Regions from separate parts of the Allobosea sp. GW821-FHT09G06 genome, predicted to be linked through region 3. Evidence: riboswitches for the same ligand, from Rfam matches in the RefSeq annotation. Region 3 holds a riboswitch; each other region holds the start of a gene.
What was found. A riboswitch is a leader RNA that binds a small molecule or an ion and turns the genes downstream of it on or off. The one in region 3 is predicted to bind cobalamin.
Positions count from the first base shown of each region.

Region 1: another riboswitch for cobalamin. It lies ahead of AC07NY_RS10965 (CbtB domain-containing protein); the one in region 3 lies ahead of AC07NY_RS16425 (ABC transporter substrate-binding protein).
Region 2: another riboswitch for cobalamin. It lies ahead of AC07NY_RS12060 (ribonucleoside-diphosphate reductase subunit alpha); the one in region 3 lies ahead of AC07NY_RS16425 (ABC transporter substrate-binding protein).

Region 1 is NZ_JBWKOI010000002.1:154,033-161,427, forward strand. It holds gene cobN (cobaltochelatase subunit CobN) at 1-1,899, opposite strand, end outside; gene cobW (cobalamin biosynthesis protein CobW) at 1,909-2,964, opposite strand; gene AC07NY_RS10955 (DUF1636 family protein) at 2,969-3,358, opposite strand; gene AC07NY_RS10960 (CbtA family protein) at 3,369-4,109, opposite strand; gene AC07NY_RS10965 (CbtB domain-containing protein) at 4,122-4,298, opposite strand; cobalamin riboswitch at 4,336-4,521, opposite strand; gene cobU (bifunctional adenosylcobinamide kinase/adenosylcobinamide-phosphate guanylyltransferase) at 4,673-5,185, shown strand; gene cobO (cob(I)yrinic acid a,c-diamide adenosyltransferase) at 5,185-5,793, shown strand; gene AC07NY_RS10980 (MgtC/SapB family protein) at 5,891-6,355, shown strand; gene AC07NY_RS10985 (TetR/AcrR family transcriptional regulator) at 6,527-7,147, shown strand; gene AC07NY_RS10990 (acyl-CoA dehydrogenase family protein) at 7,144-7,395, shown strand, end outside.
Region 2 is NZ_JBWKOI010000002.1:408,503-415,897, forward strand. It holds gene AC07NY_RS12050 (xanthine dehydrogenase family protein molybdopterin-binding subunit) at 1-597, shown strand, start outside; gene metE (5-methyltetrahydropteroyltriglutamate--homocysteine S-methyltransferase) at 660-3,008, opposite strand; cobalamin riboswitch at 3,125-3,327, opposite strand; cobalamin riboswitch at 3,480-3,679, shown strand; gene AC07NY_RS12060 (ribonucleoside-diphosphate reductase subunit alpha) at 3,793-6,708, shown strand; gene AC07NY_RS12065 (ribonucleotide-diphosphate reductase subunit beta) at 6,792-7,395, shown strand, end outside.
Region 3 is NZ_JBWKOI010000003.1:40,405-47,799, forward strand. It holds gene AC07NY_RS16410 (ABC transporter permease) at 1-242, shown strand, start outside; gene AC07NY_RS16415 (M81 family metallopeptidase) at 260-1,747, shown strand; gene AC07NY_RS16420 (mandelate racemase/muconate lactonizing enzyme family protein) at 1,759-2,937, shown strand; cobalamin riboswitch at 2,973-3,185, shown strand; gene AC07NY_RS16425 (ABC transporter substrate-binding protein) at 3,400-4,437, shown strand; gene AC07NY_RS16430 (FecCD family ABC transporter permease) at 4,434-5,477, shown strand; gene AC07NY_RS16435 (ABC transporter ATP-binding protein) at 5,474-6,268, shown strand; gene ltaE (low-specificity L-threonine aldolase) at 6,279-7,310, opposite strand; gene AC07NY_RS16445 (L-serine ammonia-lyase) at 7,390-7,395, opposite strand, start outside.

The DNA of each region.
Region 1 (7,395 bases), on a different contig from region 3:
TCGCTTGGCCGGCGCTGCCTCGCCGGGATCGTCGACGACATAGGGGTAGACCACCGGCACTCCGCCGACGGCGAGGCGCGGCCAGCAGGCCGCCGAGAGCGCCACAGCCTTGCCCGGCAGCCATTCCATGGTGCCATGCGTGCCGAGATGGACCAGCGCGTCGATGGCTTCCGTCTGGCGCAGCGCGAGATAGAAGGCGAGATAGCCGTGGCCGGGCGGTGCGTCGGGGTCGTGATAGCGCGCCTTGCGATCGGGCGTCGCATCGCGCGGCGGCTGGAGCGCGACGGTGAGGCGGCCATGGCGCACGGCGCGGAAATGGAAGGCACCATCGCGGCAGGCCGGGTCGGAATCCGGCGCTCCGTGGCTGGCTATAAGTGTTTCGCGGGCGGCGGCGGGAATGGTGCCAAGCCAGTTTCGGTAGGTCGCGAGCGGGATGCTCAGAGAGGTCGGGCCCGCGGTAAGAGCCCGCATCATCCGCAAGCCCTCATCCTGAGGAGCAAGGCGTAAGCCTTGCGTCTCGAAGGATGTTCCAGAGCGTGCTGGAGCATCCTTCGAGACGCCGCTGTGCGGCTCCTCAGGATGAGGGCTGAGGGAACCAACCTCATATCCCGCCCCTGCCAGCAAGTCGCGGATCGCCGCCACGCTCGCGGGCGTGTCGAGGCCAACGGCGAAGCCGGCCCGTCCGCCGCGCGCGGGATAATCCGACATCACCAGCGCCAGCTGGCGTTCGGCGACAGGTTTCCGGGCCAGCGCGATCCAGCCGGCCGCCAGATCGGCCAGCGCGGTGATGCCCTCCGCATCGGGCACGAGCCGACGGATGGACAGGCCGGTTGCCCCGTCGCTCTCCTCCGCCTTGAAGGCCACCGGAATCGCGCCGATACGCCCGTCGAATTCCGGCAGTGCCACCTGCATGGCGAGGTCGGCCGCGGACAGGCCGCGTGGCGATGCCTCCCAGGCCTCGCGCGGGCTTCCGACCGGCACGGCCTGCAGGATCGGGCAACCGGCGCCGTCGAGCACGAAATCGGCGCTTTCGCGGGCGGAGAAGGCGGTGGTGGTGACGATCAGGGCCGGCTTGCGCGTTGCGATCAAGGCAGCGAGCTCGGCCGTGACGGCAGGGTCCTTCAGGCTGGTCAGCGCGAGCGGGAGGGGGGCGAGGCCGCGCGATGCGAGCGTGGTCGCGATGGCTTCGCCCATGGCGGTGTCGGCGGCTGCAACGCCGGAGCGGTAAAGCAGGATCGGGACGAGCGGCCGGTCGGCGGGCAGTGCGGCGAGCGCCTCGCGCCAGGGCAGGGGCGTGCCGCTTCTGCCGAGCGCGAAGAATGATGGGAGTGGGAGGGGAGCAAAGCCACCCGCTTCGTCCTTCTCCCCTCGGGGGAGAAGGTGGCCCGGCGAAGCCGGGTCGGATGAGGGTTGAACCTCCGTCAGATAGAGCCTTATCCGCCCCAGCAGCCGCCGCATGTTCTCGGCGCCGCCACCGGCCTGAAAATAGGCCAGAAGCTCGCCTGCGAATTCCGCCAGAACCGTTGCGTGCTCGCCCAACCTCGGATCGTCGCGCTCGTCGCCGGGCAGGATCGCGAGGGGGATGCCGCGTTCGCGGCAGGCGATGCCGAGCTGCTCGATGCCATAGCGCCAGTAGTCGAGCCCGCCGAGGCAGCGCAGCAGCACGAAGCGGCACTGCGCCGCCGTCTTCTCGATCAGGAAATCGACCGAGAGCGGGTGCTTCAGGCGCCGGAGCGGCGCGAGCCGCAGCGACAGGCTGCTGGCACCAGCCGCCACCGCCAGCGCCGAAAGGTCGCTGTCGGTGAAGGACAGGACGAGCACATCTCCCGGTGGCAGGGCGAGATCGACGGCGTCCTCGCCGTCGTCGAGCCTGATCTCGCTGGTCGGGAGAAGGTGCATCGCGCCAGTTTACGCCCCCGCGAGCGCGGCTTCCACGGCCTTGAGGTCGAAGCCCTTGAGGCCGATCACGGTGAGGCGTCCGTCGCGGGCCTCGTCGGCGCCCCAGGCCCGGTCGAAATGATGCCCGACGCGGCGGCCGACGCCCTGAACCACGAGTCGCATCGGCTTGCCCGGCACGGCGGTAAAGCCCTTCAGGCGCAGCACGCCCTCGGCCTCGGCCGCCTTGGCGACGCGCACCGTGAGCTCCTCGGGGGAGAGACCTGCCGGCAGCGGCACCGCGACAGAGTCGAAATCGTCGTGATCGTGATCATGCTCGCCCTCGCCATGATGCGAGGGGCGGGCGGCGAGGTCGCTCTCGGCAGCCGCGCCGAGGCCGACGATCAGCGCCGGCTCGACCTTGCCATGGGACGTCTCGACGATTTTGATCGCCTTGGGCAGGTGCTCGGCGATCTCGGCCTTGACCCGCGCACGGCCGGCCTCGTCGACGAGGTCGCTCTTGTTGAGCAGGATCAGGTCGGCGCAGAGGATCTGGTCCTCGAACACCTCTTCGAGCGGGTTGTCGTGATCGACGGAGGCGTCGGCCGCCTTCTGCGCCGCGAGCGCCTCGGGATCATCGGCGAACTGGCCCTCGGCCACGGCCGGGCCGTCGACCACGGCGATGACACCATCGACCGTGACGCGCGAACGGATCGCCGGCCAGTTGAAGGCGGTGACGAGCGGCTTCGGCAGGGCGAGGCCGGAGGTCTCGATCAGGATGTGCTCGGGCGGGTTCGGCCGGTTCAGCAGCTTCTCCAGCGCCGGCACGAAATCGTCGGCAACGGTGCAGCAGATGCAGCCGTTCGGCAATTCGACGACGTCTTCGTCGCTGCAGCCGGCGATGCCGCAGCCCTTCAGGAATTCGCCGTCGAAGCCGAGATCGCCGAATTCGTTGACGAGCACCGCGAGCTTCTTGCCCTGCGCATTCTCGAGGAGATGGCGCACCAGCGTCGTCTTACCGGCGCCGAGGAAGCCGGTGATGATGGTGCAAGGCACCTTGCCGAGAGAGGCGGTCTGCGGAGCGTTCATGATGTCATCCTTGCTGGCGCGCCGGCAAAGGCGGCACGCGCGCGACCACGCCCTTGCGGAAGGACTGCGGCCGCTCTTTCCAGGGAACGATGCCGTTGGCGCTGGCGGCATAGGCCTCCGCCGCGCCGACGATCTCGTCGAGATGGGTATCGGTGTCGAGATCGCCGATCAGATAGGTCCATTTGCCATCGGCGCTGAGCGCGATGGTGCAGGGCCGCTTGCAGACGGCGAGGCATTCGACGGGCAGCACGGGGATCGTGCTGTCCTTGGCTGCGAGCTGCGCGGTGAGCCGCTCGGCCAGCGCCAGTCCCGGCTGGTCATAGCCTTCCGGGAGATCAGCGCGGGCACGGCGGCAGGCCGTGCAGACATGGATGGTGAGGTCGCCCTCGGGCATTGGCTTGCTTTCAGGCTTCGACGGCCCGGCGGCTCGCCCGGGGCCAGAGCACGCCGACCATGAAGGCGGTGACGAGCCAGAGCGCGGCCTGGATGCCGAGCGAGAGCGACGCGAAATGGGCGGCGACCTCGGCAGGCACCTTGCTCTCCGGCGCGGCCGGGTGCGGGGCGCCGACGACATGCGGGAGCAGGATCAGCACGATCGCCACGAGCTTGAGCCAGGGCTGCTCGAAGCGCAGGAACAGGAAGAGCCCGATCGCGGTGGCGATCGCCGTCCAGAGCCACCAGAGCTGGCGCTGCTCCAGTGCGGCGGAGGCTGCCCCCGGCAGTTCCGGCGCGAGCCCCATCGCAGGCGCAAGCCCGAGCGCGAGGAAGCCGCAAGCGCCCCAGACGAGCGCGCTGCGCTGATCGATCCTGTCGCCGGCCGCGATCATGCCCGCCAGCAGCAGCGCCGCGAAGCCGATCGCGGTCGCGATCGTCACTGCGCTGGTGAAGAGCGTGCGCTGGAGGCCGTCCTGCGGCTTCCATTCGGCATGGTCGTGGCCAGGGGCGTCGCCGGCCGGGCCATGCGCGAGGATGATTTTTGCTTCCCCGTCGAAGGCGGCCAGCGTCGGCGCTTTCAGCGCGAGCGCCGACTCATAGGTCTCGGCCTTGAGGATGAGCGGGGTGGTGGTGACATGCTGGAGGGCGGCGACGATCAAGCCGGCCAGAAGCCCGGCCAGGATGCTGACCGTGAGAACACGCGTGACCATGATGACTTTCCCTCAGTGGCAGGGAAAGGCGAGGCCGTGACGGGTGTCGTGCGCGGCGTTGTGCACGTTCGACGAGGCCGCGAAACCGGTCGTGTAGATCAGCGCGACGCCGATCACGAGCGCGGCGGCGACCGCCTTGACGCGTTCCGAAACGCTGAGCGTGGGTGTGGAAACCGAGGCGGTGTTCATAAGCGTTCTCCGTGGCCGCCCCGCCGGCAGCCGGTTGGATCTCTGCGGGTCGACGGCAGGTCTCCTGGCTCGCGGACTTCGCGCCCCTTGCCGCCTTCCCGGAGCTGGCGCTCCAGTGGCCGATGGCGAAGGACATCCGCTTACAGTTGCGGGGGCAGCCGCGGTCTCGCACCGCGTTCCCTTTTCACCTCCTCGCGGAGGCACCGTCACCGATCATCATTAGCCATCGCCGTGTTGCTGTGCAATGCAATGCGCGTCGCAAGGGCGTCATTCTCGGGCTTGACCCGGGAATCTCTTGCAGGAAGGGGCTCCGGTGCCTCCTTGGGGTGGAGGTGCTAGGGTCAAGCCCGCGCATGACGGCAGAGGATTTTTGAATGGAGTTGCCCCAGCTCACCCTCGTCCTCGGCGGCGCCCGCTCCGGCAAGAGCCGCCATGCCGAGGCGCTGATCGAGGCGCTACCGGCGCCCTGGGCCTATATCGCCACCGCTCAGGCCTATGACGACGAGATGCGGGAGCGCATCGCCGAGCATCGCGCGCGCCGCCCGGCGGGATGGCAGATGATCGATGCCCCGCTCGACTTGGCCGAAGCGATCGCGGCCCAGCCGGCAGGGCGCCCGATCCTGGTCGATTGCCTGACGCTTTGGCTGACCAATCTCATCCTCGCTGAGCACGACACGGCCGCCGCTCGCGAAGCCCTGATCGCCGCCTGCGAGGGCGTCTCGGCGCCGCTGGTAATGGTCGGCAACGAGGTCGGCCTCGGCATCGTGCCGGAGAATGCGCTGGCCCGCCGCTTCCGCGACGAGGCCGGGCGCCTCCATCAGGCGCTTGCGGCGCGTGCGGCCAGCGTGGTCTTCATGGTCGCCGGATTGCCGATGCGAGTGAAATGATGACGGATACTGATGACGCCGCCCGCCACAAGGCGAAGATGGAGAAGCGCAAGGCGGTGCAGGATGCCGAGGTCGCCTCCAAGACGGTCGAGAAAGGGCTTCTGATCGTCAATACCGGCCCCGGCAAGGGCAAGTCGACGGCGGCCTTCGGTCTGATCCTTCGGGCGCTCGGCCATGGCTGGCGCATCGGCGTGGTGCAGTTCATCAAGGGCGCCTGGTCGACCGGCGAGCGCAAGGCGCTCGAAGCCTTCGGCGATCAGGTCTCGTGGCACAGCATGGGCGAGGGCTTCACCTGGGAGACGCAGGACAAGGCCCGCGACATCGCCGCTGCCGAGCGCGCCTTTGCCAAAGCTAGGGAGCTGATGGCCGATCCGGAGATTCGCCTGCTGGTGCTGGACGAGCTCAACATCGCCCTGCGCTACGACTATCTGCCGCTCGCCGAGGTGGTCGAGGTTCTACGTGCCCGCCGTCCGGACCTGCACGTCGTCGTCACCGGCCGCAATGCCAAGCCGGAATTGATCGAGGCGGCCGACCTCGTCACCGAGATGACGCTGGTGAAGCACCATTTCGCAGCGGGTGTGAAGGCTCAGCAGGGGATCGAGTTCTAATAGCTTTCTTCGCCGGCTGCCGGTCCTTTGCCGCAGAACGAACGCGAACGGCCCTCGCGCGTTCATGCCCTCGATCATCGTTTGCGAGGGTGGGGCCATGAGTGGTTTTCTGTGGGGAGAGCTGGATCTGCTGCTCAGGCTGCTGGCCGGGATGGCGGCCGGCATCGTCGTGGGCTGGGAGCGGACCAACAAGCAGCGCGCCGCCGGGATTCGCACCTTCGGGCTGGTCGGATTGGGCACGGCCGCCGCCGCGACGATCTTCAGCGAGCCGCATGAGGCCGACGCTGCCAGCCGCGTCGTTCAGGGCTTGCTGACCGGGATCGGCTTCCTGGGCGCCGGCGTCATTGTCCTGCGCCGGGGGGCTTCGACGCCGACAGGGCTGACCACGGCCGCAGCGATATGGGTCACCGCCGCGCTTGGCTGTGCCGCCGGCCTCGGCGATCATGCGATCGTGGCATCGGCCACGGTGCTTGGGCTCGTCCTGCTCGCCATCGATCATTCGGTCGAGCGCTGGGCCGGCCGCGATCGGGCCGCGGATTCCGGCAACGCGCCGCCTTCCTGAGTGCTCGCGGCGCCGCGGGGGAGGGGCGCAGGGGCGCGCCTGAACGGTCTGTAGGCGATCTCGCTCAGGGCTTGCTGGGCTCGAACCCGGTCATTCTCGTTCCAGCTCTTGACGGCGGCCAGCCATCTCTTCAAATTGAATCCGAATTCAAATTCAATTTTGAGATCACCTATGGCCGGTCCGCAGTCGAGGCAACCCCGCAAGGCTGGCAAGCGCGAGGCGATCCTCGCCGCCGCGCGCGGCATCGTCTCGGAGGTCGGCTTCCACGAGACCTCGATCGCCGCGGTTGCCGCCGCCAGCGGTGTCTCGACCGGCAGTGTCTATTCCTATTTCGCCTCCAAGGCCGAGCTGATGGCGGAGATCGTCGCAGCCGTGTCGTCGCGCGAACTCGCCGTGCTGCGCGAGATCGCGGCGAGCGATGCGCCCGTCACTGAGCGCCTGACCGCCTCGGTCGAGGCCTTCGCTCGTCGCGCCTTCGCCAATCGCCGCCTCGCCTGGTCGATGATCGCCGAGCCCGCCGACCCGGCCGTCGACGCGACGCGGCTCGACTATCGCCGCGAGATCGCCGGCATTTTTCGCGCGCTCGTCGTCGAAGGCGAACGGCAGGGGGCTTTCCGTGCGGTCGATCCCGATGCCGCCGCCGCGATGATCGTCGGCGGCTTCATGGAAGCTTTGATCGGCCCGCTCTCGCCGGACCGTCCGATCACGCCCGAGCGCGGCCGCGAGATCGCTGCGGCTCTCGCCGATCTCTCCCTCGCCGCGCTGATTTCCCGTGAAGGACAGGCCGCATGACCACGCTCGACGCTTACGGCTACGACACCCATGAAGTGCTGAATCAGGCGCCGGCGCTGGCGGATTACGACGCCTTCGCCGCCGATCCGGCGCTCGGGCCGATCCTCGATGCCTTCGGCGCCGGCTGGTTCCGCGAGCAGGCGAGCGTGGTCGGCGGCCATGTCGGCTCTCAACGCGTGCAAGACCTCGCGCGGCAGGCCAACCGCAGCCTGCCGGAACTGCGCACGCATGACCGCTGGGGCCGGCGC
Region 2 (7,395 bases), on a different contig from region 3:
GACGGACGCTTCGCTATCGCCGGAACCGACCGCTCGATCGGCATCATGGAACTCGCCCGCAAGCTGCAGGCGGGTGCGTCGCTGCCGGATGACCTGCCGCGGACGCTCGATGTCGATCACGTCTTCAAGGCCGCTCCTTCAGCCTATCCCAATGGCTGCCACATCGCCGAGGTCGAGATCGATCCCGATACCGGCCATGTCGAGATCGCGAGCTATGTCATGGTCAATGATTTCGGGGTGCTGGTGAACCCGATGATCGTCGAGGGGCAGCTCCATGGCGGCGTCGTGCAAGGCATCGGCCAGGCGCTCTGCGAGATGACCTCCTATGACGAGAACGGCCAGCTCCTGACCGGCTCCTATATGGACTATGCGATGCCGCGTGCCGCGGATGTGCCCTTCTTCACCTTCATCAGCGAAGGCGTGCCGACTCGCACCAACCCGGTCGGCGCCAAGGGCTGCGGCGAAGCTGGCTGCGCCGGCTCGCTGCCCTCGGTCATGAACGCGATCGTCGATGCCCTCTCGCCCCATGGCGTGCGCCATATCGACATGCCGGCGACGCCATTGGCGATCTGGAAGGCCATTCACGCGAAGGCCTGACATGGTCGCCGGGTTTGGATCGCAGGCGCGGCGTCACCGTCGCGCCTGCTGTGCTTCATTCGTCAGTGCGCGGCCGCGCGGATTTCCCGTGCCGCCTCGACCATGTTGACGAGTGCGGGGCGGACCTCCTCCCACTTCCGGGTCTTCAGGCCGCAATCCGGATTGATCCAGAGCTGGTCGTCCTTCAGCCGCTGGCGTGCGAGCTTCAGGAGTTCGGTCATCTCGGCGACATCCGGCACGCGCGGCGAGTGGATGTCGTAGACGCCCGGGCCGATCTCGTTCGGGTACTTGTAGCCGACGAAGGCGTCGAGCAGCTCCATCTTCGAGCGCGAGGTCTCGATCGAGATCACGTCGGCATCCATCGCCGCGATGGCGTCGATGATCTGGTTGAACTCCGAGTAGCACATATGGGTATGGACCTGCGTTTCGTCGGCGACGCCCGACGCGCAGATGCGGAAGCTCTCCACCGCCCAGCCGAGGTAGTGCTTCCAGTCGCTCTTGCGGAGTGGCAGACCCTCGCGCAACGCCGCCTCGTCGATCTGGATCATCGCCGCACCGGCCTTCTCCAGGTCGAGCACCTCGTCGCGGATCGCCAGCGCGATCTGCTTCGACGCCTCGCTGCGCGGCAGGTCGTCGCGCACGAAGGACCAGTTCAGGATCGTGACCGGGCCGGTCAGCATCGCCTTCATCGGCCGCTGCGTCAGCGACTGGGCATAGCGCCACCACTCGACCGTCATCGGCTTCGGCCGCGAAACGTCGCCGAACAGGATCGGCGGACGCACGCAGCGCGAGCCGTAGCTCTGCACCCAGCCGCCGCGCGTGAAGGCGAAGCCGGCGAGCTGCTCGCCGAAATACTGCACCATGTCGTTGCGCTCGAACTCGCCATGGACGAGCACGTCGAGGCCGATCTCCTCCTGCCAGCGCACGGCGCGAGCGGTCTCCTCGCGCAGGAACTGCTCGTATTCGGCATGGCCGAGCTGACCCTTGTCATGGGCGGCGCGGGCCTTGCGGACCTCCGGCGTCTGCGGGAAGGAACCGATCGTGGTTGTCGGGAAGGCGGGCAGGTTGAAGCGGGCGCGCTGGAGCTTGGCGCGGTCCGCGAAACCGCTCTTGCGGCGAGCGAAGGCCTCCGTGACCGCAGCCATGCGCGCTGCGACGGCCTTGTCGTTGACCTTCGGCGAGGCCCTGCGTGCGGCCGCTGCCGTGGTCGAGGCGGCCAGCCTGTCCTTGACGGTGCCGCGCCCGCCGCCAAGCGAGCGGCCGAGCGTGGAGAGTTCGCCCATCTTCTGTACGGCGAAGGCAAGCCAGTTCTTCACCTCCGGATCGAGACTGGTTTCGAGTTCCAGATCGATCGGGCAGTGCAGCATGGAGCAGGACGGTGCGACCTGGACATGGTCGGTGCCGCGCCTGGCCGCGACCGGCTCGATCTTTGCGAGGACCGCCTCCAGATCGGTCTTCCAGATGTTGCGGCCGTCGACCACGCCGAGCGAGAGCACCAGGCCTTGCGGCGCTTTAGCCAGAACCGCATCGAGCTGCTCGGGCGCGCGGACGAGATCGAGATGCAGGCCTGCGACCGGCAGGGATACCGCCGTGTCGAGATTGTCGCCCAGTGCTCCGAAATAGGTGGTGAGCATCACCTTGAGCTGCGGCAGGGCGTGCGCGATCGTCGCATAGGTCCGATGCAGCGCGGTGCGGGCGGCCTCATCGAGATCGAGCACGAGGCAGGGCTCGTCGATCTGCACCCATTCCGCGCCATTCGCCGAGAGACGGCGCAGCACATCGACATAGACCGGCAGCAATTCGCCCAGCAGCGACAGCGGATCGAAGGACGTGTCCTTGGACTTGCCGAGCTTCAGGAACGTCACCGGGCCGAGCAGGACAGGACGCGTCTCGTAGCCGAGCGCCTTTGCCTCGCGATACTCCTCCACCGGCTTCAGCGAGGCGAGCTCGAAGCTCTGCCCCGGTGCGAACTCCGGCACCATGTAGTGGTAGTTGGTGTCGAACCACTTGGTCATTTCCTGCGCCGGGACGCCATGGGCATGATCGTGGTTGTGATGGGCATGGCCGCAGGACGTATGCGGCTCGGCTTCGCCCTGCGAGCCGCGAGCCATGGCGAAATAGGTGCCAAGCGGCACCGGCCCACCCTTCCAGCCATAGATGTCCGGGATCGCACCGACCATGACGCTGGTGTCGAGCACCTGGTCGTAGAAGGAGAAGTCGTTCGACGGGATCACGCTGATCCCTTGCGCCTTCTGGCGCGCCCAATTGGCCGCGCGCAGGCCCGCAGCGGCCTCGACGAGCGATCTTTCGTCGGATTTTCCGGCCCAGAAGCTTTCGAGCGCGGTCTTGAGTTCGCGGCGCGGACCGATGCGCGGCGTGCCGAGTGCAGCGACAGGTACTGATTGAGACATAGGCTTAACCCCGACTAGTTGGGGGCAAAGGCCAAAGCGGACGCGGGACGAGGACCGTCCGGACGCAAGAATCCGGGCGGGGCCGCCAAGCGCACCACCGGGACACCCCGCCCGAGGACGTTCATGTTGTCGGGGCAGGTCTCCTGGCTCGCGGGTCGTCGCTCTTGCCCGTCTTCCCAAGGCCTCGCGGCCTCAGTGACATGGGTGGGCAGAAAGCTCGCCGCTGACAGTTGCGGGGGCAGCGCCGGTCTCTCACCGGCTTCCCTCTTAGCTCCGATACGGCAAGCCGCACCGAAGAACCTCGACGCCGCATCATGGGCCGCCATTCGCGGGTCGTCAACAAGAGATATAAAGACATATTTATGTCTTCATGTCGGGCATGCGCTCGGGCGTTGCCGCCGAGATGTCCTCGCTTTCCACATGCGGTTGAGGAAGAGCATACGACCGATTGACATCGGAGCGGAGAGTAACGCTAGATGTAGTTGTCGATGGTCTCTCGAATCGCAAGATCGAGAGCTAAGAGGGAAGCCGGTGAGAGACCGGCGCTGCCCCCGCAACTGTCAGCGGTAAGTTCTTAGTCCAGCGTTGTCACTGAGGCTGCAAGGCCTTGGGAAGACGGACGAGAGCGGTGACCCGCGAGCCAGGAGACCTGCCGCGACCTTTGTTTACGTCCTCGGGCGGGGTGTCCCGGTGGTGCGCTTGGCAGGTCGCGGCATCGTATCGTCGCGCGCCTTCTCGACGCGACCGCTCGGCCTTTGCCCCCAACATCTTGGGGTTGATGCCGATGTCTCTTTCTCTTGAAGCCGAACGGCCTTCACTGGCCCCGCTGGGTGCCGAACCTGCTGCATCGCCGCGCGCCGCAGCGGCGGAGCCCGGCTACCAGCTCATCCGCCGCAACGGCGCGGTGACGCCCTTCGACCCCTCAAAGATCGCGGTCGCCCTGACCAAGGCTTTCCTGGCGGTCGAGGGCGCGAGCGCCGCCGCGTCCCGCCGCATCCATGATGTCGTCGCCGACCTGACCGAACAGGTCGTCTCCGGCCTGTCTCGCCGCGCCGCGACCGGCCGCACCTTCCATATCGAGGACGTGCAGGATCAGGTCGAGCTCGCGCTGATGCGCGGCGAGCATCACAAGGTCGCCCGTGCCTATGTCCTCTATCGCGCCGAACGGGCGCAGGAGCGGGCCAGGGCGCAGGCCGGGTCCGCGCCGGCCGCAGCCGCGCCGTCGCTGCAGATGAAGCTCACTGACGGCACGCTCGTTCCGCTCGACGCCGCCCGCCTCGACAAGGTCGTGCGCGAGGCTTGTGCCGGGCTCGACGGCGTCGCGGCCGAGCCGATCCTGATGGAGACCCGCCGCAACCTCTATGACGGCATTTCGCTCGACGAATTGGCACTGGCGCCGATCCTCGCTGCGCGGACGCTGATCGAGAGCGAGCCGAACTACGCCAAGGTCTCGGCCCGCCTCCTGCTCGACAAGCTGCGGCGCGAGGCGCTGAGCTTCGTCCATGGCCATGCCGAACAGGCGACGCAGGAAGAGATGGCCGCCGGCTACGGCGACTACTTCACCGCCTATCTCAAGACCGGCATCGAGAATGAATTGATCGACACCGAGCTAGGCCGCTTCGACATTGCCCGCATCGCGGCGGCGCTGAAGCCCGAGCGCGATCTCCAGTTCGACTATCTCGGCTTCCAGACGCTTTACGACCGCTATTTCCTGCATGTCCGGGGCAACCGCTTCGAGCTGCCGCAGGCCTTCTTCATGCGCGTCGCCATGGGCCTCGCCATCCGCGAGATCGACCGCGAGGGCAGGGCGATCGCGTTCTACGACCTGCTCTCCTCCTTCGACTTCATGGCCTCGACCCCGACCCTGTTCAACTCCGGCACGCTGCGCCCGCAGCTCTCGTCCTGCTTCCTGACCACGGTCGCCGACGATCTCGACGGCATCTTCAAGGCGGTGAAGGACAACGCGCTGCTCGCCAAGTACTCGGGCGGCCTCGGCAATGACTGGACGCCGGTGCGCGGTCTCGGCGCGCATATCAAGGGAACGAATGGCGAGAGCCAGGGCGTGGTGCCCTTCCTGAAGGTCGCCAACGACACGGCCATCGCCGTCAACCAGGGCGGCAAGCGTAAGGGCGCGGTCTGCGCCTATCTCGAAACCTGGCATGTCGACATCGAGGAGTTCCTCGATCTCCGCAAGAACACCGGCGACGACCGCCGTCGTACCCATGACATGAACACGGCGAATTGGATTCCCGACCTGTTCATGCAGCGCGTCGAGGCCGGCGGCGACTGGACGCTGTTCTCGCCCGACGAGGTGCCGAACCTGCACGATCTCTATGGCAAGCCGTTCAAGGCGGCCTACGAGGCCTATGAGGCGAAGGCGGCCAGCGGCGGCATCAAGGTCTTCAAGCGGATCAAGGCGCTCGATCTCTGGCGTCGCATGCTGACCATGCTGTTCGAGACCGGCCATCCCTGGATCACCTTCAAGGACGCCTGCAACCTGCGCTCGCCGCAGCAGCATGCCGGCGTGGTGCACTCGTCCAATCTCTGCACCGAGATCACCCTCAACACCTCGGCCGACGAGGTCGCGGTCTGCAATCTCGGCTCGGTCAACCTTGCGGCGCATGTCACGGCTCAGGGCCTCGATCAGGCCCGGCTGGCGCGGACCGTGAAGACCGCCATGCGGATGCTCGACAATGTCGTCGACATCAATTTCTACACGATCCCCGAGGCGCGCCGCTCGAACCTGCGCCACCGCCCGGTCGGGCTGGGGCTGATGGGCTTCCAGGACGCGCTCCAGGCCCTGCGCCTCCCGGCTGCCTCGGAGCAGGCGGTAGCTTTCGCTGATACGTCCATGGAGGCGATCAGCTTCCATGCGATCTCGGCCTCGGTCGATCTCGCTGCTGAGCGCGGCCGCTATCCGAGCTTTGAGGGCTCGCTCTGGTCGAAGGGCATCCTGCCGATCGACTCGCTCGACATCCTCTCGGAAGCCCGCGACGGCGATGTCGAGCTCGACCGCTCGGCGACGCTGGATTGGGAAGGCCTGCGCGAGCGGGTGAAGACCACCGGCATGCGCAACTCCAACACGATGGCGATCGCGCCGACCGCGACGATCTCCAACATCGTCGGTGTCTCGCAATCGATCGAGCCGAGCTACAGCCAGCTCTACGTCAAGGCGAACATGTCGGGCGACTTCACCGTCGTGAATGCCGGGCTCGTCCATGACCTCAAGGCGAGGGGGCTATGGGACGAGGTGATGGTCTCGGACCTCAAGTACTATGACGGCAAGGTCAGCGGGATCGATCGCGTCCCGGCCGATCTCAAGGCGCTTTACGCCACCTCCTTCGAGATCCCGACCGAATGGCTGATCAGGGCAGCGGCGCGCCGTCAGAAATGGATCGACCAGGGCCAGTCGCTCAATCTCTACATGGCGCAGCCCTCCGGCCGGAAGCTCGACGAGGCTTATCGTCTGGCGTGGCGATTGGGCCTGAAGACGACCTATTACCTGCGTGCTCTGTCGGCGACCCATGTCGAGAAGTCGACGCTGAAGGGCACCGACGGCAAGCTCAACGCAGTCTCGGCGACGGTGCCGGCTGCAGCCAAGTCCACAGCGCCGATCATCGTCGACATATCCTTGGAGAACGGCATGGCGGTGCCGAACGCCTGCTCGCTCGACGATCCGACCTGCGAAGCCTGCCAGTAACGCGCGCCATCGTCCCAACCTCGCGTCATTCTCGGGTCAAGCCCGAGCATGACGCCCTTCACGTTTCAAGAACGGAACACCCCATGCTCGACTGGTCCGACACCAAGCCGGCGCCCGCCGCCAATCCCGCCATCCTGACCAACCCATCCTCCGCGCCCGACGCCACCGGCCTCGGCGAGATCGACCGCAATGGCGGGCGCGTCACCGTCGACGAGAAGCGCATGATCAATGCGCGCGCCGACGTGAACCAGCTCCTGCCGCTCAAGTACAAATGGGCCTGGGAGAAATACCTCTCCGGCTGCAACAACCACTGGATGCCGACCGAGGTCTCGATGCAGGCCGACATCGCGCTGTGGAAGTCGAAGGATGGCCTGAGCGAGGACGAGCGGCGCATGCTCAAGCGCAATCTCGGCTTCTTCGCCGCGTCAGAGAGCCTCGTCGCCAACAACATCGTGCTGGCGATCTATCGCCACCTCACCAACCCGGAATGCCGGCAGTATCTTCTGCGCCAGGCCTTCGAGGAGGCGATCCACACGCACACCTTCCAGTACATCGTCGAGAGCCTCGGGCTCGACGAGGGCGAGCTATTCAACATGTACCGCGAGGTGCCCTCGATCACCGACAAGGCGGCCTGGGCGCTGAAGCACACCCAGAGCATCGAGAACCCGGATTTCAGCACCGGCACGC
Region 3 (7,395 bases):
TGCGCCTGACCTATGTCTTCGCCATCGCGGTGCTGGCCGAGGCCGCGCTCTCCTTCGTCGGCGCCGGCCCGCCGCCGCCGGCCGCCTCCTTCGGCTCGATCATCGCCCAGGGGCGCGATTTCATGCGCGAGGCGCCCTGGATCACGGTGTTCCCGGGCCTCGCGATCATCGCCTGCGTGCTCGGCCTCAACCTGCTCGGCGACGGCCTGCGCGACGTGCTCGACCCCCGCCTGAAATTCTGACCCGCCGGAGCCGCCTGATGAAGCGCATCCTGATCGCCGACTGCAAGCAGGAGATCTCCTCCTTCAACCCGCTGCCGTCGCATTACGAGAACTTCCTGATTCACCATGGCGATGGCCTCTACGTCCAGCGCGGCCAGAATCAGGAACTGGGCGGCGCGCTCGCGGTCTTCGAGGCGAGGCCCGATATCGAGATCGTGCCGACGATCTGCGCCCGCTCGGGCAGTGCCGGCCCGCTTTCGGCCGCAGGCTGGAAGAAGCTCTCCGCGGAAATCCTCGCCGCGATCTTCGCCAAGCTCGACCGCATCGACGGCATCTATGTCTCGCTGCATGGCGCGATGGGCGCCGATGGCGAACTTGATCCGGAAGGCTACCTGCTGGAGAAGCTGCGCGAGCGCGTCGGGCCGGACATGCCGATCGTGATCTCGCTCGACCTGCACGGCATCCTGACCGACCGGATGCTGCGCCAAGTCGACGGCTTCGCGATCTACTGGACCTATCCCCATGTCGATTTCGCCGATACCGGCCGGCGCGCCGCCGAACTCCTGCTGAAGCTGATGGCTGGCGGCATGAGGCCCGTTGCCGCCCGCGTCGTCATTCCCGCTTTGGTGCGCGGCGACGAGCTCATCACCAAGACCGGCTGCTACGGCGAGCTCCTCGCCGAATGCCGCCGGCTGGAGGAAGAGGGGCGGGCGCTCGCGGCCGGCATCATGATCGGCAACCCCTTCACCGACGTGCCCGAGCTCTGCTCGCAGGTGCTGATCCTCACCGATGGCGACAAGGCAACCGCCGAGCGCGAGGCGATCCGGCTGGCCGAGGAGTTCTGGCCCTTGCGCTTCCGCATGCAGGGCAAGCTCGTTCCGCTCGACCGTGCCATCGCCCAGGCCCGCAGCATCGACGGCCCGGTGATTTTCACGGACGCTGCCGACGCGACCTCGTCGGGCGCCTCCGGTGACAGCAACCTGATCCTCGCTGCCTTGCGCAAGGCGCGCTACGGCAAGCGCGTGCTGGCGCAGATCGTCGACGCGCCGGCCGCCGCAGCCGCGCACAAGGCCGGTATCGGCGCGACGATCGAGATCACGCTCGGCGGCTCGATCGATCCCGCCCGCTTCTCGCCGATGCAGGTCAAGGCCAAGGTCAAGCTGCTCTCGGACGGCGAAGCGGCGCTGGAGACGATGAAGGCGCCGTTGAGCGCCGGGCCGACCGCGGTTCTGACCTGGGACAATGTCACCGTCGTGGTGATGAGCCGCTCGGTCAGCCTGTTCGACCGCGCGATGTACTACGCCAACGGCATAGGCCCGACCGATTTCGACTTGATCGTCGTGAAGTCGCCCCACACCGAATTCCATATGTTCGACCAGTGGTGCGCGCGAAACTTCAACATCGATGCGCCCGGCGCGACCTCCGCCAACCTGAAAAGCCTCGGCCACACCATCTGCGCCCGGCCCATCTACCCGCTCGACGAGGGCGTCACCTTCGCGCCCCGCGCCACGATCTACGAACTGTGAGGAGAAGACCCGTGCCCAGGATCGAGGCCGTCGATTTCTTCTATCTCGCCATGCCCGTCGTCACCGACGAGGCCGATGGCAGCCAGGATGCGCTGCTGGTCAGGGTCGCGGCTGGCGGCCATGTCGGCTGGGGCGAATGCGAGGCGGCGCCGCTGCCCTCCATCGCCGCCTTCATCTGCCCGATGTCGCATGGCGTCTGCCGGCCGGTCGCCGATTCCGTGCTTGGCCAGACCTTGGAAAGCCCGGAGGACATCGCCCGCATCGCCGCCGCCGTCGCCTATAACTCGATGGACCTGCTGCAGGCGCCGCATACCTTCTCGGGCGTCGAGATGGCGCTGTGGGATATCCTCGGGAAGATGCGGTCCGAGCCGGTCTGGCGCCTGCTCGGCTACGCGAAAAGCCATCCCAAGACGCCCTATGCCTCGGTCCTCTTCGGCGACACGGCGCAGGAAACCCTCGAACGCGCCCGCGATGCCCGCAGCCGCAGCTTCCGCGCCGCCAAGTTCGGCTGGGGGCCGATCGGGCGGGGCAGCGTCGAGGCCGATGCCGAGCATTTCGTCGCCGCTCGCGAGGGTTTGGGGCAGGACGGCATCCTGCTGATCGATACCGGCCAGATCTTCATCGAGGATGTCGAGCGCGCTGCTGCCCGTCTGCCTGCGATGGAGAAGGCGAAAGTGCTCTGGTTCGAGGAGCCCTTCCACGCCAGCGCGCTCGAAGCCTATGGCAGCCTGGCCAGGCGCAGCCCCAAGGTCCGTTTGGCCGGCGGGGAGGGCGCCCATAACGAGTCGATGGCCCGGCAGCTCATCGATTATGGCGGCATCGGCTATGTCCAGATCGATTGTGGCCGCATCGGCGGCATCGGCCCGTCCAAGGCGGTCGCGGATTATGCGGTCGCGAAGGGCGTGACCTTCGTCAACCACACCTTCACCTCGCATCTGGCGTTGTCGGCCTCGCTCCAGCCCTATGCGGGCTTGGCCGAGCACGAAATCTGCGAATACCCGGCGATGCCGAAGCCGCTCGCCACGGCGATCTCGGCCAATCATCTGGAGCGTGACGCGAACGGGCAGGTCGCGGCGCCCGACGCGCCCGGCCTCGGCATCAAGGTCGCGACCACGGCGCTACGCGGCTATCTGCAGGAGGTCGAGATCTCGGTAGGCGGCAAGCGGCTCTACAGCACGCCCAGCCTCTGAAGAGCTGTTCGCTTGACGCAGCGCCAAGCCCTTATAGGGTGTGCGCCGATCGAGGTTCTCCGGGTTGCTTCCGGAGCTAAGAGGGAATTCGGTGCTGCGCGCTTACGCGCAAAAGCCGAGGCTGCCCCCGCAACTGTAAGCGGCGAGCTTTCCGTCCATCGTCCACTGGCGCCTGATGCGCCGGGAAGGCCGGGCGGAAGCGGCATCGACCCGCGAGCCAGGAGACCTGCCCCGGTCGTCGAAGACGTCTTTCGGACGGGGTGTTCCGGAGCTGTGTGTGTCGATGGCGGCCTTGTGCCGCCTTCCCGTCCCACATGCCCAAAGCTGCCCCGGCCGTCATCTCGGGGAGCGATGAAGTCCATGTTCACGAAGACAAATGCACAGGCCGCTCGGGGCGGCTTGACGGCCGCGTGCCGCGCACTCTATCAGAAATGCAACATTATTACATTTCGGATGGCCTCGATGCCGGCTGCGCGCCCGTTCAATACCTTGCTTCGCCTCTCGGCCGCCGCGCTGTTCGGCGCTCTCGCCGCCGGCGCGGCCAGCGCGGCGCCGACCAAATACCCGCTGACGCTGGAAAATTGCCGCGAGACGATCACCTTCAACGCCGCGCCCAAGCGCGTCGTCGCGATCGGCCAGACCCAGACGGAAATCCTCTATGCGCTCGGCCTCGGCGATCGCGTCGTCGGCACCGCGGTCTGGTTCTCGCCGGTGGCCAAGCCCTATGAGGCGGTCAACGCCAAGGTGAAGCGCCTCGCCGATAACGACCCGAGCTTCGAGGCGGTGCTGGCGCAGGAGCCCGATCTCGTCACCGCGATGTTCGAATGGCATGTCGGGCCCAACGGCATCGTCGGCAAGCGCGACCAGTTCGCCAAGGTGAAGGTGCCGGCTTACGTCTCGCCGACCGATTGCGTCGGCAAGGACAATTCCGGTGCCGGCGACGGCGTGCGCACCCAGATGTTCACGATGGAGTTGGTCTATCGCAACATCCGCGAATTCGGCGCGGTCTTCGACGTCGCCGACCGGGCCGAGACGCTCGTCGCCGAGCTCAAGGCCCGCGAGGACAAGGCGGTCGAGCAGGTCGCCAAGCTCAAGGCGCAGGACGTGCCGGTCGTCGTCTGGTTCTCCAGCAAGGACATCAAGGGCGACGGCTTCATGGCCGGCAAGAACGGCGTGCCCGCCTATATCCTGTCCAAGCTCGGTGCCCGCAACATCATCGCGACCAACGAGGAATGGCCGCTGGTCGGCTGGGAGAGCATCGCCGCCGCCAACCCGGCCGTGATTGTCACCGTGAAGATGGACCGCCGCCGCTTCCCGGCCGATGATATCGAGAAGAAGCTGGAATTCCTCAAGACCGACCCGGTCGCCAGCAAGCTCGATGCCGTCAGGAACAACCGCGTCGTCATCCTGGATGTCGGCGCGACCCGCGCCGGGCTCGACACGGTCGACGGCATCGAGACCCTCGCCAAGGCAATCGCCGGCTTCGGTCTCTCGCGTTGAGCCACGCCGCCCATGGGCCGAACTGGCCGGCGCGGATCGGCATCGCACTGGCCTCGCTGCTGGCGCTGACCTTATCGGTCGCGCTGGCGGTGACGATCGGCGAGATGCGCATCCCGCTGGACACGGCCCTGAAGGCGCTCGGAAACGGGCTGTTCGATCTCGACTTCCCGGTCAGCGCGATCCAGCAGGGCGTCATCTTCGATTATCGCCTGAGCCGCGCGCTGATGGCGGGGCTCTGCGGCGGCGCGCTCGCTCTGTCCGGCGCGATCCTGCAGGCGCTGCTGCGCAATCCCTTGGCCGAGCCCTATATCCTCGGCATCTCGGCGGGCGCCTCGACCGGCGCCGTCGCGGTACTGATCCTCGGCATCAGCATCGGCGGCGCGGTGCTCTCGGTATCGGCCGGCGCCTTCATCGGCTCCTGCGCCGCGCTCGTCGTCGTCGCCTTGCTGGCGGCAGGGGCGGGCGGCGCGAGCGACCGCGTCATCCTCGCCGGTGTCGCCACCTCGCAGCTCTTCAATGCGGCCACCGCGACGATCGTGACGACGCTCGCGAGCGCCGAGCAGGCGCGCGGCGTGATGTTCTGGCTGCTCGGCAATTTCGGCGGCGTGCGCTGGCCCGATCTCTGGATGGCGGCGCCGGTTGCCTTCATCGGCTTCGGCATCTGCATGCTCCACGCCAAGGTGCTGGACGCGTTCGCCTTCGGCGTCGATGCAGCCGCCTCGCTCGGCGTCGCGGTGACGCGGGTGAAGGTCGTGCTCTTCGCGACCACGGCGGTGATGACGGCGGTGATGGTCTCGATCGTCGGCACCGTCGGCTTCGTCGGATTGATCATCCCTCATGCCGCGCGCTTCCTCGTCGGCTCCGGCCATGCCCGCCTGCTGCCGGCCTGCCTCGTCATCGGCGCGATCTTCATGATCCTCGCCGACATCCTCTCCCGCATCCTGATCCCGCAGCAGATCCTGCCGATCGGCGTGGTCACCGCCCTGTTCGGCGCCCCGGTCTTCGCGCTCATCCTTTACCGTGCCCGGAGGCCGGCATGACGCTCGCCACCCGCGAGGTCCGCTGGGGTGCCGGCGGCCGGATGATCGTCGACGGCGTGACGCTGGAGGCTGCGCCCGGCCGCGTGCTCGGCCTGATCGGTCCCAACGGCTCCGGCAAGTCGAGCCTGCTCCGGTTGCTCTGCCGCCTACGCAATGTCGCGAGCGGCGTCGTCACCCTCGACGGAAACGACATCGCCGCCGTGCCGCGCCGCGAGCTCGCCCGCCGTCTCGCCTTCGTCGAGCAGCAGGCGACGACCGAAATCCAGCTCTCCGTCTGCGATGTCGTTCGGCTCGGCCGCACGCCGCATCGTGCCGCGTTGGCCTCCTGGAACGACGCCGACGAAGCCGCCGTCAACGAGGCGCTGGCGCGGGTCGGGCTCACCGAGCGCCATGACCAGTTCTGGCATACGCTCTCAGGCGGAGAGCGCCAGCGCGTCCATATCGCCCGCGCGCTCGCGCAGGAGCCGAGCGAGCTGATCCTGGACGAGCCGACCAATCATCTCGATATCCAGCATCAGCTCTCGATCCTGAGCCTGGTCCGCCGCCTCGGCATCACCTGCATTATGGCGCTGCACGATCTCAACCTCGCCGCCATGTTCTGCGACGAGATCGCGCTGCTGCATGATGGGCGGCTTCAGGCGGCCGGCGCGCCGGAGGAGGTCCTGACGGCCGAGGCGATCCAGCGCATCTTCGGTGTCGCGGTCTCGATCCGCTTGGGAGACTCAGGCCGCCGACACATCGAATACCTGATCGAGGCCGAACCGCGGAAGGCTGCACCCGGAAGCGATTGAGGCCGGGCCTCTACTCCGCGGCCGCCTGCCGCTTGTCGAAGAAGCGTTCGCAGGCTTCGGCGACGCGCGCGACGGAGGCGTCGTTCACATCGAGATGGGTGACCCAGCGCAAAGTGCCGTAACGCCCGCTGACGGCGATGCCGCGCTCGCGCAGGAAGGTGGCGAAAGCCGCAGTGTCGAACGCCTTGGGCGACATGAACACCATGTTCGTGCGGGCTGGCCCGGCGCCGAGCTCCGGAAAACGTCCGAGCACCTCGGCGAGCGCCGCAGCGCGCCGATGATCCTCGCTGAGTCGGTTGACGTTATGCTCCAGCGCATAGATCGCTGCTGCCGCGATCACGCCGGTCTGGCGCATGCCGCCGCCCAGCATCTTGCGGATGCGGCGGGCCTTCGCGATGAAATCCTTGGGGCCGACCAATATCGAGCCGATCGGCGCACCCAGTCCCTTGGACAGGCAGAGCGACACCGTGTCGAACTGCCCGGCGATCCAAGCTGCATCGCGATTGCTCGCCGCTGCCGCGTTCATCAGGCGGGCGCCGTCGAGATGGGTGGCGAGCCCACGCGAACGGGCAAGCCCGGTCGCGGCTTCCAGATAGGCGTCCGGTAGGACAAGGCCGTTGAAGGTGTTCTCCAGCGCCAGCAGCCGCGTCATCGCGAAATGGAAATCGTTCGGCTTGATCGCGTTGGCGATGGCATCGAGTGCGATCGTGCCGTCCGGCTCGTTGGGCAGGGGCTGCGGCTGGATCGAGCCGAGCACGGCCGCGCCGCCGCCTTCCAGCCGATAGGTATGGGCCATCTGGCCGACGATATATTCCTCGCCGCGCTCGCAATGGGCCATCAGCCCGGCGAGATTGGCTTGCGTGCCGGTGGGGAAGAAGAGCGCCGCTTCCTTGCCGAGCCGCTCGGCGGTCATGGCTTCCAGCCGCTTGGTCGTCTGGCAATCGTCATAGACGGCGTCGCCGACCTCCGCCGCCGCCATGGCGGCGCGCATCCCGTCGCCGGGGCGCGTCACCGTATCCGAGCGGAAATCATCCACGATCATCGATCCGATCCTTGCGGGCTGTGTGGCCACACTACCCGGCACTCGCCCGAGCCATCATGCAAAATTGACGGGGGAGGGCTCAGCA